Regions from separate parts of the Streptomyces sp. NPDC031225 genome, predicted to be linked through region 1. Evidence: predicted binding sites of a transcription regulator. Region 1 holds the regulator's gene; each other region holds the start of a gene.
What was found. Region 1 encodes HspR, which represses chaperone genes until heat shock. Its sites were predicted from a motif close to TTGAGNNNNNNNNNCTCAA; they were not measured.
Positions count from the first base shown of each region.

Region 1 (4,234 bases):
GACCGTCGCGGCCAAGATGGGCCTGCAGCAGTTCGGCAAGGAGGGCGAGCCCTTCGACCCGACGATCCACGAAGCCCTGATGCACAGCTACGCGCCGGACGTCACCGAGACGACGTGCGTGGCGATCCTCCAGCCCGGGTATCGCATCGGCGAACGCACCATCCGCCCCGCGCGGGTGGCCGTCGCCGAACCGCAGCCGGGTGCGCAGACGGGCAAGGCCGAGGACGGGTCCGAGGCCGGCGACGACAAGGACAACGGCCCTGAGGAGGGCTGACGTCGTACAGAGTGATCCGAACACCGGAACCGGAAAGGGGGCGCGTCGGGGATGAGCACCAAGGACTTCATCGAGAAGGACTACTACAAGGTCCTCGGCGTCCCCAAGGACGCCACCGAGGCCGAGATCAAGAAGGCGTACCGGAAGCTCGCCCGCGAGTTCCACCCGGACGCCAACAAGGGCAACGCCAAGGCCGAGGAGCGCTTCAAGGAGATCTCCGAGGCGAACGACGTCCTCGGTGACCCCAAGAAGCGCAAGGAGTACGACGAGGCCCGCACCCTCTTCGGCAACGGCGGCTTCCGCCCGGGGCCGGGCGGGGCGGGCGGCTCGTTCAACTTCGACCTGGGCGACCTCTTCGGAGGCGGCGCCCAGGGCGGGAGTCAGGGTGCCGGCGGCTTCGGCGGCGGCATCGGGGACGTGTTCGGGGGCCTGTTCAACCGCGGCAGCTCCGGCACCACGCGGGTGCAGCCGCGGCGCGGGCAGGACATCGACACCGAGGTCACCCTCAGCTTCACCGAGGCGATCGAGGGCGCGACGGTCCCGCTCAGGATGTCCTCGCAGTCGCCCTGCAAGGCCTGCTCGGGCACCGGCGACGCCAACGGCAACCCGCGCGTGTGCCCGACCTGCGTCGGCACCGGGCAGGTGGCCCGCGGCTCGGGCGGCGGCTTCTCGCTGACCGACCCGTGCCCGGACTGCAAGGGCCGCGGCCTGATGGCGGAGAACCCCTGCGAGATCTGCAAGGGCTCCGGGCGCGCGAAGTCCTCGCGCACCATGCAGGTCCGCATCCCGGCGGGCGTCTCCGACAACCAGCGGATCCGGCTGCGCGGCAAGGGCGCGCCGGGCGAGCGCGGCGGACCCGCGGGCGACCTGTACGTCACGGTGCACGTCGACGCCCACCCCGTCTTCGGCCGCAAGGACGACAACCTCACGGTGACCGTCCCGGTGACCTTCTCGGAGGCGGCGCTCGGCGGCGAGGTCAGGGTCCCGACGCTCGGCGGACCGGCGGTGACGCTGAAGCTGCCGCCGGGCACCCCCAACGGCCGCACCATGCGGGCGCGGGGCAAGGGCGCGGTCCGCAAGGACGGCACCCGGGGCGATCTGCTGGTCACCGTCGAGGTGAGTGTCCCGACCGAGCTGTCGGGGAAGGCTCGTGACGCGCTGGAGGCGTATCGCGAGGCGACCGCGGGTGAGGATCCGCGGGCGGAGCTGTTCCAGGCCGCGAAGGGAGCTTGATTCGAGATGGACGGCCGTCGACGCAATCCGTACGAACTGACGCAGGAGACCCCGGTCTACGTCATCTCGGTGGCGGCCCAGCTCTCCGGCCTGCATCCGCAGACTCTGCGTCAGTACGACCGTCTCGGCCTGGTCTCCCCCGACCGCACCGCCGGGCGGGGCCGCCGCTACTCGGCCCGCGACATCGAACTGCTCCGCCAGGTGCAGGCGTTGTCGCAGGACGAGGGCATCAACCTCGCCGGCATCAAGCGCATCATCGAGCTGGAGAACCAGGTCCTGGCGCTCCAGTCGAGGGTGGCCGAACTGCAGGACGCCGTCGAGGGCGCGGCCGCGGCCATCCAGCAGCGTGAGGCGGCGGTGCACGCGTCGTACCGCCGTGACCTGGTGCCGTACCAGGAGGTCCAGCACACCAGCGCGCTGGTGGTGTGGCGGCCGAAGCGGGCGAAGGACTAGGCAGCAGCAGCGAGAAGGGGCCCGGAGGATTCTCCGGGCCCCTTCTCCGTCCGCGCGGGCTCAGAGCCAGGAGTCCCAGACGCCGTACGCGATCGGTGTGGACGCGGCCTCCGTGCCGGCGGCGTCCAGGCGGACGACGCGGTAGTAGTACAGGCCGAGCCTGTCCTCGTGGACCGTCTTGTCCATGTGGAACACGGCGTCGTACATCGTGCCCTCGGTGAGGGTGATGTAGGCGGCCGACGCCGGGTCCCAGCGCTCCACGCGGTAGCTCGCGAACCGGCCGCAGTCGCCGAGGCCGGAGCTCTCCGAGCAGCCGACGTACAGCTCCGGATATTGGTCCTCACGGATCTCGGTCCCCGTCCAGCCCGGCGGCCGGGTGTCGGGCAGGGTGACGGAGAGCTCGGCGGCGTGGAAGGCCTCTGGCCCCGCCCACCAGTCGATCAGGGGGGAGCCGTCCGTGGCGGCCACCTTGTAGGTGTGCGCGGCGCCGTCGGGGACCGTCGGGCAGAGGATCTCGGTCCCGGCCAGGGAGTTGCCCGTCCAGCAGTTCTGGTCCCAGACCGTCTCGCCGGTCTCCGGGTCCGTGACGCCCTGCCACACCTTGTAGCCCGTGACGTCGTCGTCGGCGGGCGGTGTCCAGGTCAGGCGCACACCGAGCGGGATCTGCTCGGCGGCCAGGTTCTCCACCGGGGCGGGGCGCTCGGTGTCCGGCGTGGTCGCGGTGGCGGCGGGGCCGGGCTGCGACTCATGGCCGTACGGGTCGATCGTCACGACCGTGTAGTCGTACGTCGTCTCGGAGGCGCCGGAGACGTCCCAGCAGACGCCGTTGATCTGCCGGGCACCGGCGTAGTCGGGGGCGTCGCCGGTGTTCCAGGTCCAGTACGTCTCCGGGTCCGTCAGCGGCAGGTCCTGCGAGTTGTTGGGCTTGCAGGCGGTCACCGTGCTGCGCTCGCCGGTCGCCTTGTCGGTGCGGATGATCCGGTAGGTGAGCAGGGGCCTGTCCTCGCCGAAGGTCCACGGATCGGCGCTGCTCCACTCGATCATCACCCCCTCGTCGAACCTGTTCGCGGTGGTGCTGAACGGCGCGATCGCCCCGGACCGGTCGGCCATCGTCAGCGTGACCTCCACCGGGGCGGCCGCGTTGCCCTTGGCGTCCACCGAGCGCACCGCGTACCGGTAGCCGTCGGCGACCGCGAGCAGCTGGCGCGGCACGGTGTCGGTCCCCGTGGTGGTGGTCGGGGTGTTGCCACCCGTGGCGCCGGGCAGCGCATCGAGCCAGCCGCCGGTCGCCCGGTCGTACTGGAGGACCTGGTACGAGGCCGCACCGTCGACGGCCGACCACACCACGTGCGGAACGCCCGACCGGTACTCGACGCGCGCGTCGGCGGCGGTGGCGGGCGGTGTCAGATCGGACGTGGTGAAGGTGGTGGCCGCCGAGTACGCGGACCAGTTCCCGACGGCGTCCCGGGCCCGGCCGCGATAGGTGACCTTGCTGCCGTCGGCGGCGTAACCGGTGTCGCAGATCGCCCCCTTGGTCCCGGTGTACACGGTGGCCCATGTGCGGGTGACGGGGTCGAGCCGCTGCATCTCGTAGAGGGCGATGTCGGCCGCGTTCTCCGAGGTCGTGACGAGCTCCGGGGCCGCGTAGGGCTGGTCCACCGGACACGCGTCCATCTCCAGGAACGGCGCCGCGGGCGGAGTCGTGTCCACGGTGGTGACGGGCTGGTCGGCGGTGCCGCCCGAGGTGTTGCCGGCCTTGTCGCGGGCGCGGACCTCGTAGTAGTACGTGGCGCCGGTCGGCGGCGGGGTGTCGGTGTACGAGGTGCCGGTGGTCTTGCTGAGCGGAGTGGCCGGGAAGGAGGTGCCCTTGAGTCGCCGGTGGACGTGGTACCCGGCGAGGTCCATCTCTTTGTTCTTCGACCAGGTGACCTTGGCCTTGCCGGTGGTCTTGTCGTACGTCACCGAAGTGCCGGTCGGGGTGAGCGGCTTGACCTTGTCGACGCTCGCCGTGGTGCGGGGCGTGTACGTGACCTTGACCTTGGCGGCGCCGGTCCAGTTGGCGTAGTCGATCCGCAGGGTGTGCTTGCCGGAGGGGATCGTCACGTTCGGGGTCTTCTTCACCGTCGTCGAGACGTTCTTCCACAGGTCGACCTTGCGGACGCCGTCGACGTAGACGCGGATGCCGTCCAGTCCGGTGGCGGCGAGTGCGAAGGGGCCGCCGGAGCCGAAGTCGCGGGTCACGCTCCAGCGGACGCCGAAGTTGTCCTTCGGGAG
Region 1 is NZ_JBVIHJ010000013.1:260,603-264,836, forward strand. It holds gene grpE (nucleotide exchange factor GrpE) at 1-274, shown strand, start outside; gene dnaJ (molecular chaperone DnaJ) at 326-1,507, shown strand; gene ACZ48Z_RS23590 (heat shock protein transcriptional repressor HspR) at 1,514-1,960, shown strand; gene ACZ48Z_RS23595 (PA14 domain-containing protein) at 2,021-4,234, opposite strand, start outside.

Region 2 (4,234 bases), on a different contig from region 1:
GCCCGCACCGGGGACGTCGGCCCGCTCACCGAGCACCGTTACGGTCTGCGGCACCTGGGCTCCCGGCTCGGCGACCTGGGCACACCGTACGCATCCGTCCTGGACGCGGTGTGCGCCACGCTGCCGGCCGGGGTCCGCCCCTGACCGGGGGTGGCGTGGCCGGGTCTCAGGCCGCCCCGCCCTTGTGGTCCCGCTCGTCGTCCACGATCTCCGCGTCGACCACGCCCTCCTCCTCCTGCGGGGGTGAGGCCTGTTCGCTGTCCGGCGGCGACTGCTGCGCCTGGGCGTACATCGCCTGGCCCATCTTCTGGCTGACGGAGGCGAGCTTCTCGACGCCGTCGCGCAGGGTGCTCGTCTCGGCGTTCTCCTCCAGGAGCCGCTTCAGGTCCGTCACCGCCGACTCGACCTCCGTCTTCGTGTCGGCCGGGACCTTGTCGGCGTTCTCGCGGACGAACTTCTCGGTCTGGTAGACGAGTTGCTCGGCCTGGTTGCGGGTCTCGGCGGCCTCACGGCGGTCGCGGTCCTCCTCGGCGTACTGCTCGGCCTCGCGCATCATGCGGTCGATGTCGTCCTTCGGGAGCGCCGAGCCGCCCGTCACCGTCATCTTCTGCTCGCGCCCGGTCGCGAGGTCCTTCGCCGAGACGTGCATGATCCCGTTCGCGTCGATGTCGAAGGCGACCTCGATCTGCGGCACGCCCCGGGGCGCGGGCGGCAGGCCCGTGAGGTCGAAGACGCCGAGCTTCTTGTTGTACGCGGCGATCTCCCGTTCGCCCTGGTAGACCTGGATGCCGACGGAGGGCTGGTTGTCGGTGGCGGTCGTGAAGATCTCCGAACGGCGGGTGGGAATCGTGGTGTTGCGCTCGATGAGCTTGGTCATGATGCCGCCCTTGGTCTCGATGCCCAGGGACAGCGGGGTGACGTCGAGGAGGAGTACGTCCTTCACGTCGCCGCGGATGACGCCCGCCTGGAGTGCCGCGCCGACCGCCACGACCTCGTCCGGGTTGACCCCCTTGTGCGGGTCCTTGCCGGTGAGGTCCTTGACGAGATCCGTGACCGCGGGCATCCGCGTCGAGCCGCCGACGAGGATCACGTGGTCGATCGCGGCGAGCTTGATGCCGGCGTCCTTGACCGCCTGGTGGAAGGGGGTCTTGCAGCGGTCGAGGAGGTCGGCGGTGAGTTCCTGGAACTGCGCGCGGGTCAGCTTCTCGTCGAGATGCAGGGGCCCCTCGGCGGAGGCGGTGATGTAGGGCAGGTTGATCGTGGTCTCCGAGGACGACGACAGCTCGATCTTCGCCTTCTCGGCCCCCTCGCGCAGCCGCTGCAGCGCCATCTTGTCCTTGCCGAGGTCGATGCCGTACTGCCCCTGGAACGTCTTCACGAGGTGCTCGACGACCCGCTGGTCCCAGTCGTCGCCGCCCAGATGCGTGTCGCCGTTGGTCGCCTTGACCTCGATGACCCCGTCGCCGATCTCCAGCAGTGACACGTCGAAGGTGCCACCGCCGAGGTCGAAGACCAGAACGGTCTGCTCCTCGCCCCGGTCCAGGCCGTACGCCAGCGCCGCCGCCGTGGGCTCGTTGATGATCCGCAGCACCTTCAGGCCCGCGATCTCCCCGGCCTCCTTGGTGGCCTGCCGCTGGGAGTCGTCGAAGTAGGCGGGGACGGTGATCACGGCGTCGGTGACGTCCTCGCCGAGGTATGACTCGGCGTCCCGCTTCAGCTTCTGCAGGACCCGCGCGGACAGTTCCTGCGCCCGGTAGCGGGTGCCGTCGATGTCGCCCTGGTCCGGGAAGCGCCAGGTCCCGTCGCCCATGTACCGCTTCACGGAGCGCGCGGTGCGCTCGACGTTCGTCACGGCCTGCCGCTTGGCGACCTCGCCCACCAGCACCTCGCCGTTCTTGGCGAAGGCCACGACCGACGGTGTGGTCCTGGCCCCCTCCGCGTTGGCTACGACGGTGGCCTCACCGCCCTCCAGCACGGCCACCACCGAGTTCGTGGTCCCCAGATCTATCCCGACCGCACGTCCCATCACTGTCCCCTTCCGCAAGGCGGGTCCGCCAGGGAGCCTTCCCGCACTCCAGCACAAAACTTGAGTGCGCTCTTGTCAATGGTGCGAGTGGCCCCGCTCAGGGGGACGAGTACCCCCACGGGCGCTCCTCGTGCGGTTTCCCACACACGCCGTCCACCGGTGGGCGCATACGGCGGGGCACGGTCCCTCCTGCGGAGGTCAGCTTCCGGCCGGTGGGCGCTGGGCGGGGATCGGCGCGGGCGGGGTCAGCAGGGGCCCGGAGCGTCTGCCGGTCCGGATGATCCGGACGTAGCCGATCGCGGCGAGCACGAGGAAGGGAACCCAGGCCAGGAGGTACGCCGGGAGGTACCGCGGGTCGAAGATGGAGCGGTGGTCGTTCACGGTCGTGGCGTTGACGCCGAAGAACGCCAGCAGCAGGGTCGGCGGCAGGGCGATCAGGGTGGCGATCGCGACCAGCACGGACACCGTGCGGTCCCTGCGGTCGTCGCGCTCGGAGAGTTCGGCGTCCAGGGCCGCCGAGCGGGCGCTGATCACCGAGGTGAGCCGCTGCACCATGCGGGCCGAGTTGGCCAGGCTGTCCCGGATGCCGAGCGCGTCGCGCAGGGAGGACTGGAAGGCCTCCATGACCGTCTCCGGGATCAGCAGGCCGTCCACGTACGCCTCCACGCCGAAGGCCAGGTCGAGCTGGAGTTCGTTGACCCCGGTGGACAGCTGTGAGATCAGCGACCGGATCTCGTACGGCGAGCTGGTGGACGCCTGTTCGTTCGCCCGCATCGTCTCGAAGGCGGCCAGCCGGGTGCGCTGCAGGACGGCCAGCGCGGAGATCATGCCGACGGCCACCAGAATCAGACCGTTCTCCACGTGTTCGGCCCACCCGGCGTGCACGGAGACCCCGCGGTCGTGCGCGGAGAGCGTGCTGCCGTGGTCGCGCAGATGGGGCGGTTCGGTCGTGGCCGTCCGGCCGCGGTGCAGGATCTCGTTCAGCATGAGGGAGCGCTGCACGGCGTCGGAGTTCAGCAGGTCGTCGCGCAACTCACCGCCCGGGAAGACGAGTTGGTGCACGTTCTGGCCGAAGGCGAGGGGGTCGGACGGGACGGGCCGCAGCCCGAGCGCGGTGAGCAGCGGACGGTCCCCGAGCATGATCCGGTCCCGGTCGAAGCAGGTGGCCGCGAGCCACTCGGCGAGGGCGGCGGCCGGGGTCGGTCCGGCGAATTCGCAGTCCAGGGCGAGGGTGATGTCGCCGCGCGGGGTGGCGAGGACGGCGATCTCGACCGACGCCGGTTCCAGACCCCGGTAGCCGTGCGGCAACCGCAGTTCCCCGGGCCGCACCGTCTCGACCAGCACCGGTACCGGCAGCACCGCCTCGCTGGATGTGAGGTGCAGGGCGAAGCGGCCGAAGTCGAACCGGTCCACGAGGCTGCCCAGCGAGGGGCGGTCCGCCTCCAGGCTGCCGGTGAGGCTGAACAGCACCAGGACACGGGTGAGTTCGCGGGTGCCGGTGTCGAGTACCGCCGTACCGCTGGATGTTCCCGCACTCATCGTGTTGCCTCCCACACCGACGACTTCACACCCGGGACCGGCGGTGCGCAGCCCCCTTCGCAAGGGAGCTGCGCACCGTCCGGGACGGGCCGCCTCAGGCGAGCTTCGCGTCCAGGGTGATCGGTACGGACTTCAGGGCCTGGCTGACCGGGCAGTTGGCCTTGGCGTCGTCCGCGGCGGCGGCGAAGCCCTCCTCGTCCAGGCCCGGCACGGTGCCCTCGACGGTGAGGTGGATGCCGGTGATGCCCTCACCCGGCTGGAAGGAGACGTCGGCCGACGTGACGAGCTTGGTGGGCGGGGTGCCGGCGCCGTTCAGGGCGTGCGAGAGCGCCATGGAGAAGCAGCTGGAGTGCGCGGCGGCGATCAGCTCCTCGGGGCTGGTCTTGCCGTTGGCGTCCTGGGAACGCGAGGCCCAGGTGACCGGCTGTGCCTCGATGGCACCGGAGGAGTCGAAGTTGACGACACCGCTCCCCTCGAGGAGGTTGCCTTCCCAGACGGTGTGTGCGGAGCGCGTGGTGGCCACGATCAGTCCTTTCCTGTGGTCCCGCTGACGGGGGTTACGGGATCCATCCGATCACACTACGGCTCAGCTGACCCTGAAGACCGGCCCGCGTGCGGTGAACGGCAGCCTGGCGCCCTGCGGGATCAGATAGGCGTGCTCGCGTCGCA
Region 2 is NZ_JBVIHJ010000025.1:17,072-21,305, forward strand. It holds gene ACZ48Z_RS34275 (nitrate reductase molybdenum cofactor assembly chaperone) at 1-144, shown strand, start outside; gene dnaK (molecular chaperone DnaK) at 167-2,026, opposite strand; gene ACZ48Z_RS34285 (hypothetical protein) at 2,225-3,565, opposite strand; gene ACZ48Z_RS34290 (OsmC family peroxiredoxin) at 3,660-4,088, opposite strand; gene ACZ48Z_RS34295 (vWA domain-containing protein) at 4,152-4,234, opposite strand, start outside.
Region 2: a site for HspR is predicted at 2,087-2,105, ahead of dnaK (molecular chaperone DnaK). Genes of this name have one in related genera too.

Region 3 (4,234 bases), on a different contig from region 1:
CTCGGTGTAGCCGTCGAGGCGGACCAGCTCCATACGGTCGAGCAGGGCCTCCGGGATGGCCTCCAGGACGTTCGCCGTCGCCAGGAACACGACGTCGCTCAGGTCGAGTTCGACCTCCAGGTAGTGGTCGCGGAAGGTGTGGTTCTGCGCCGGGTCCAGGACCTCCAGGAGGGCCGCCGCGGGGTCGCCGCGGAAGTCGGAGCCCACCTTGTCGATCTCGTCGAGCAGGACCACCGGGTTCATCGACCCGGCCTCCTTGATCGCCCGTACGATCCGGCCGGGCAGCGCGCCGACGTACGTCCGCCGGTGTCCGCGGATCTCCGCCTCGTCCCGCACGCCGCCGAGGGCGACGCGGACGAACTTGCGGCCCATGGCGTGCGCGACGCTCTCGCCGAGGCTGGTCTTGCCGACACCGGGAGGGCCGACGAGGGCGAGCACGGCACCGCCGCGCCGGCCGCCCACGACCCCGAGCCCCCGGTCGTTGCGTCGCTTGCGGACCGCCAGGTACTCGGTGATCCGCTCCTTCACGTCCTCCAGGCCAGCGTGCTCGGCGTCGAGGACCGTCTTGGCTCCCTGGATGTCGTACGCGTCCTCGGTCCGCTCGTTCCACGGCAGTTCGAGGACGGTGTCCAGCCAGGTGCGGATCCAGGACCCCTCGGGCGACTGGTCGGAGGACCGCTCCAGCTTGTCGACCTCCTTGAGCGCGGCCTCCCGCACCTTCTCCGGCAGGTCCGCGGCCTCCACACGTGTGCGGTAGTCGTCGGACTCCTCGCCGTCCTGCTCGCCGTTGATCTCCCGCAGTTCCTTGCGTACGGCTTCCAGCTGACGGCGGAGCAGGAACTCCCGCTGCTGCTTGTCGACGCCTTCCTGGACGTCCTTGGCGATGGTCTCGGCGACGTCCTGCTCGGCGAGGTGGTCGCGCAGGTGTCCGGTGGCGAGCTTGAGGCGGGCGACCGGGTCGGCGGTCTCCAGCAGTTCCACCTTCTGCTCGGTCGTCAGGAACGGTGAGTAACCGGAGTTGTCGGCGAGCGCGGAGACGTCGTCGATGGCCTGGACCCGGTCCACGACCTGCCAGGCACCGCGCTTGCGCAGCCATGCGGTGGCGAGGGCCTTGTACTCGGTGACCAGTTCGGCGACATGACCGGGCAGCGGGTCGGGAACGGTCTCGTCGACCCTGGTCCCCTCGACCCAGAGGGCGGCGCCCGGGCCGGTCGTCCCGGCACCGATCCTCACCCGGCCCCGGCCGCGGATGAGGGCACCCGGGTCACCGTCGGCCAGCCGGCCGACCTGCTCGACGGTACCGAGCACACCGGTGCTCGCGTAGGTCCCGTCGAGGCGTGGCACCAGGAGGACCTTCGGCTTGCCGGGTTCCGAGCGGGCGGCGGCCTGAGCGGCCTCCACCGCGGCACGTACGTCGGCGTCGTTCAGGTCCAGCGGAACCACCATTCCGGGCAGCACGACCTCGTCGTCGAGCGGCAGCACAGGCAGAGTGAGCGGTGTGGACGTCGAAGCCATGATCTCCCCTTCGGCAGTCAAGTTGAGCTATGCCGACTCAATGCACGTGAGCCTCCGTATGTTCCCCACCCACCGCCCTGTTCGCTGTGGGCGATCACGACTGCCGAACTCGGCACTCCGGGGCCTATCTTGAAGCCGGGTAATAGGTGAAGCTCTCCATCAACCATTACTTCAACCATCACACAACTGCATCGGCCGATGCGAGGGAGTCTCATGGACGGGGTCGTACGGGCATGGGTGGACGGCTGGGTCGTGTCCCGCGGGGTCGCCCCGCCGGAGCGGGAACCGTGGGGGTTCACGGTCGACGTCGGCCTGATGGCGCAGGTGTCGCGGCACGTCTTCGAGGCCCTGGGCGCCGACGTGGACGAGGAGGTCGTACGCAAGGTGGCCGACGGGGTGACGGGGGCCGGGGTGTGGCTCAAGGTGTTCCAGGACCCGGAGGTGGTCGGGGCCTGGCTGGGCGAGGGCTGGTGGGTGGACCCGGAACCGGGCTACCTGATGACGATCCCCCTGACGACCACGCGGGCCGGGCGGACGGCACACCTGCCGACGACACGCACGGGCACCCCGAAGACCGAGCACGCCGGCGCTCCGACGACTGGACGCGCCGACGTCCAGGAGGCGGGACGGCCCGACTTCCCGGAGACCGGAGATACGGGCACTCCGGAGAGCGGGCCGACAGGTGACCCGGAGGCCGTGCGCACGCGCGCCGTGCAAGGGGCACGTACGGATGCGCCGGGAGCCGGGCACGCGGGCGTCCCGGAGACTCCGCAGACGGGCGCACCGGAAGCCGGACGTACGAACGCTGCGGAGGGCGCGCCCACGGATGTCCCGGAGGCCGGACATGCCGGCGTTCCGGGAACCGGACGCACGGACGCCACGGAGCCCGGACGGGCCGGCGTTCCGGTAGCCGGACTCACGAGTGTCCCGGACGGCTACCGGATGCGGGTGTGGTCCGTCGGTGGTGTCACGCGGCTGCTCGTCGCCGCGCCGGACGGCTCCCTCGCGGCGCGTGGCCAGGTGGCCCCGACGGGCGCGACCGCCGTCTTCGACCAGATCGAGACCGCGCCCGCGCATCGGCGCCGGGGTCTGGGCAGCATCGTCATGCGCACGCTCCAGGCCACGGCGGCCGCCGAGGGCGCGGAGACCGGCGTCCTCGCGGGAACGCCGGCGGGACGGGCGCTGTACGAGTCTCTGGGCTGGCATGTGGAAGCTCCGCTCACCAGTGCGAAGTTCGTGGGACCGGGCGCCGGGTGACCGTCCGTCGTCGCTTCACGGAAACCCGGAGGCGGCCCGGGACGGCCTCTGTCATGCTGCGCCGGTGATCGACCCGAGACCTTCGGATGCTCAGCGCCGGCCGCATGGCGGACAACGCCCGGCCGGCGCCCGGTCTTCCCGGCACCCTCGGACTCCGCCCCCTGGCGCACCGCGGACGGCGGCGCCCCAGGTGACCGCGAGGCACGACCCGGTCCTCGGTCGGTGGAAACCACTGCCCGCACCGGTCGAGGAGATCACCCGCGCGGGCGACAGCCGTGCACACGCGTGTGCACGGCCATGAGCCAGAACCACCGGACCACCACCACACCACCAACACACGGGGAACCCAGCAACGATGACCACAGCAGACATACAGCCCCTCCTCTCCGCCTACGACGACCAGATGCGCGGCGCTCCCCCCACCCCGCCCGCCGGGGTCACGTACGAGCAGGACGGTCCGCTGCTGCGGATCGTCGGCCAGTTCCGCGGGTTCGTGAGCGGGCCCCGGGACCTCGGCGTCGAGGGTGCGGCGCTCGACGACCTCATCGCCCGCCAGCGCGACTTCTTCGCCGCGCGCGGAGAGGCGCTGGAGTGGAAGACCCGGGCCCACGACACCCCGGCCGACCTCGCCGAACGGCTCCGCGCGGCCGGTTTCGTGCCCGAGGAGCGGGAGTCGGTGCTGATCGGGCGGGCCGCCGACATGGCCGTACGGGAGCCGGTACTGCCGGAGGGCGTCACCGTGCGCAGGGTCACGGCGGACGCGGACATGCGCCGGATCGCCGCGATGGAGTCGGCGGTGTGGGGCCAGGACTGGAGCTGGCTCGCCGACGACCTGTCCGGCCGGGTCGCCACCGCACCGGACGACATCGCGGTGTACGTGGCCGAGGCGGACGGTGAAGTGGTGTGCGCCGCCTGGCTGGTGTTCCGCGCGGGCACGGAGTTCGCGAGCCTGTGGGGCGGCTCCACGCTCGCCGAGTGGCGGGGCAGGGGCATCTACCGCGCCCTGGTCGCCGTACGCGCCGCCCTCGCCGCCGCCGGCGGGGTCACGTATCTGCACGTGGACGCGTCCGACGACAGCGCGCCCATCCTGCGCCGGCTCGGCTTCCACGCGGTGACCACGACGACGCCGTACGTCTGGACGCCACCGGGCCGCTGACGGCAGCGCGGGCAGCGCCACGGCGTCGCAGGACCGGGCGCGGCGGGCCTAGCGGGCCGGGAGGGGTTGGCGTGCGCGGTGCCACCGCCGGACCAGGGGCCAGGTCGCGACACCGATCGTGAGGGCGATCAGGTGGCCCCAGTCGGTCATCGGGTCGGTGAAGGCGATCAGGTCCGCCACCAGCACCCAGCCGAAGAGGGTGAGCAACGGCCAACGCAGCCACGGCCTGAGCAGCCCGGTCAGCGCGCCGAGGCTCGCGGCCACGCCGAAGCTGACGCCGTAGTCCAGGCGGTGCAGCGAGCTGGC
Region 3 is NZ_JBVIHJ010000019.1:13,953-18,186, reverse strand. It holds gene lon (endopeptidase La) at 1-1,515, opposite strand, end outside; partial or broken gene ACZ48Z_RS29145 (GNAT family N-acetyltransferase) at 2,437-2,772, shown strand; gene ACZ48Z_RS29140 (GNAT family N-acetyltransferase) at 3,128-3,928, shown strand; gene ACZ48Z_RS29135 (rhomboid-like protein) at 3,977-4,234, opposite strand, start outside.
Region 3: a site for HspR is predicted at 1,538-1,556, ahead of lon (endopeptidase La). Genes of this name have one in related genera too.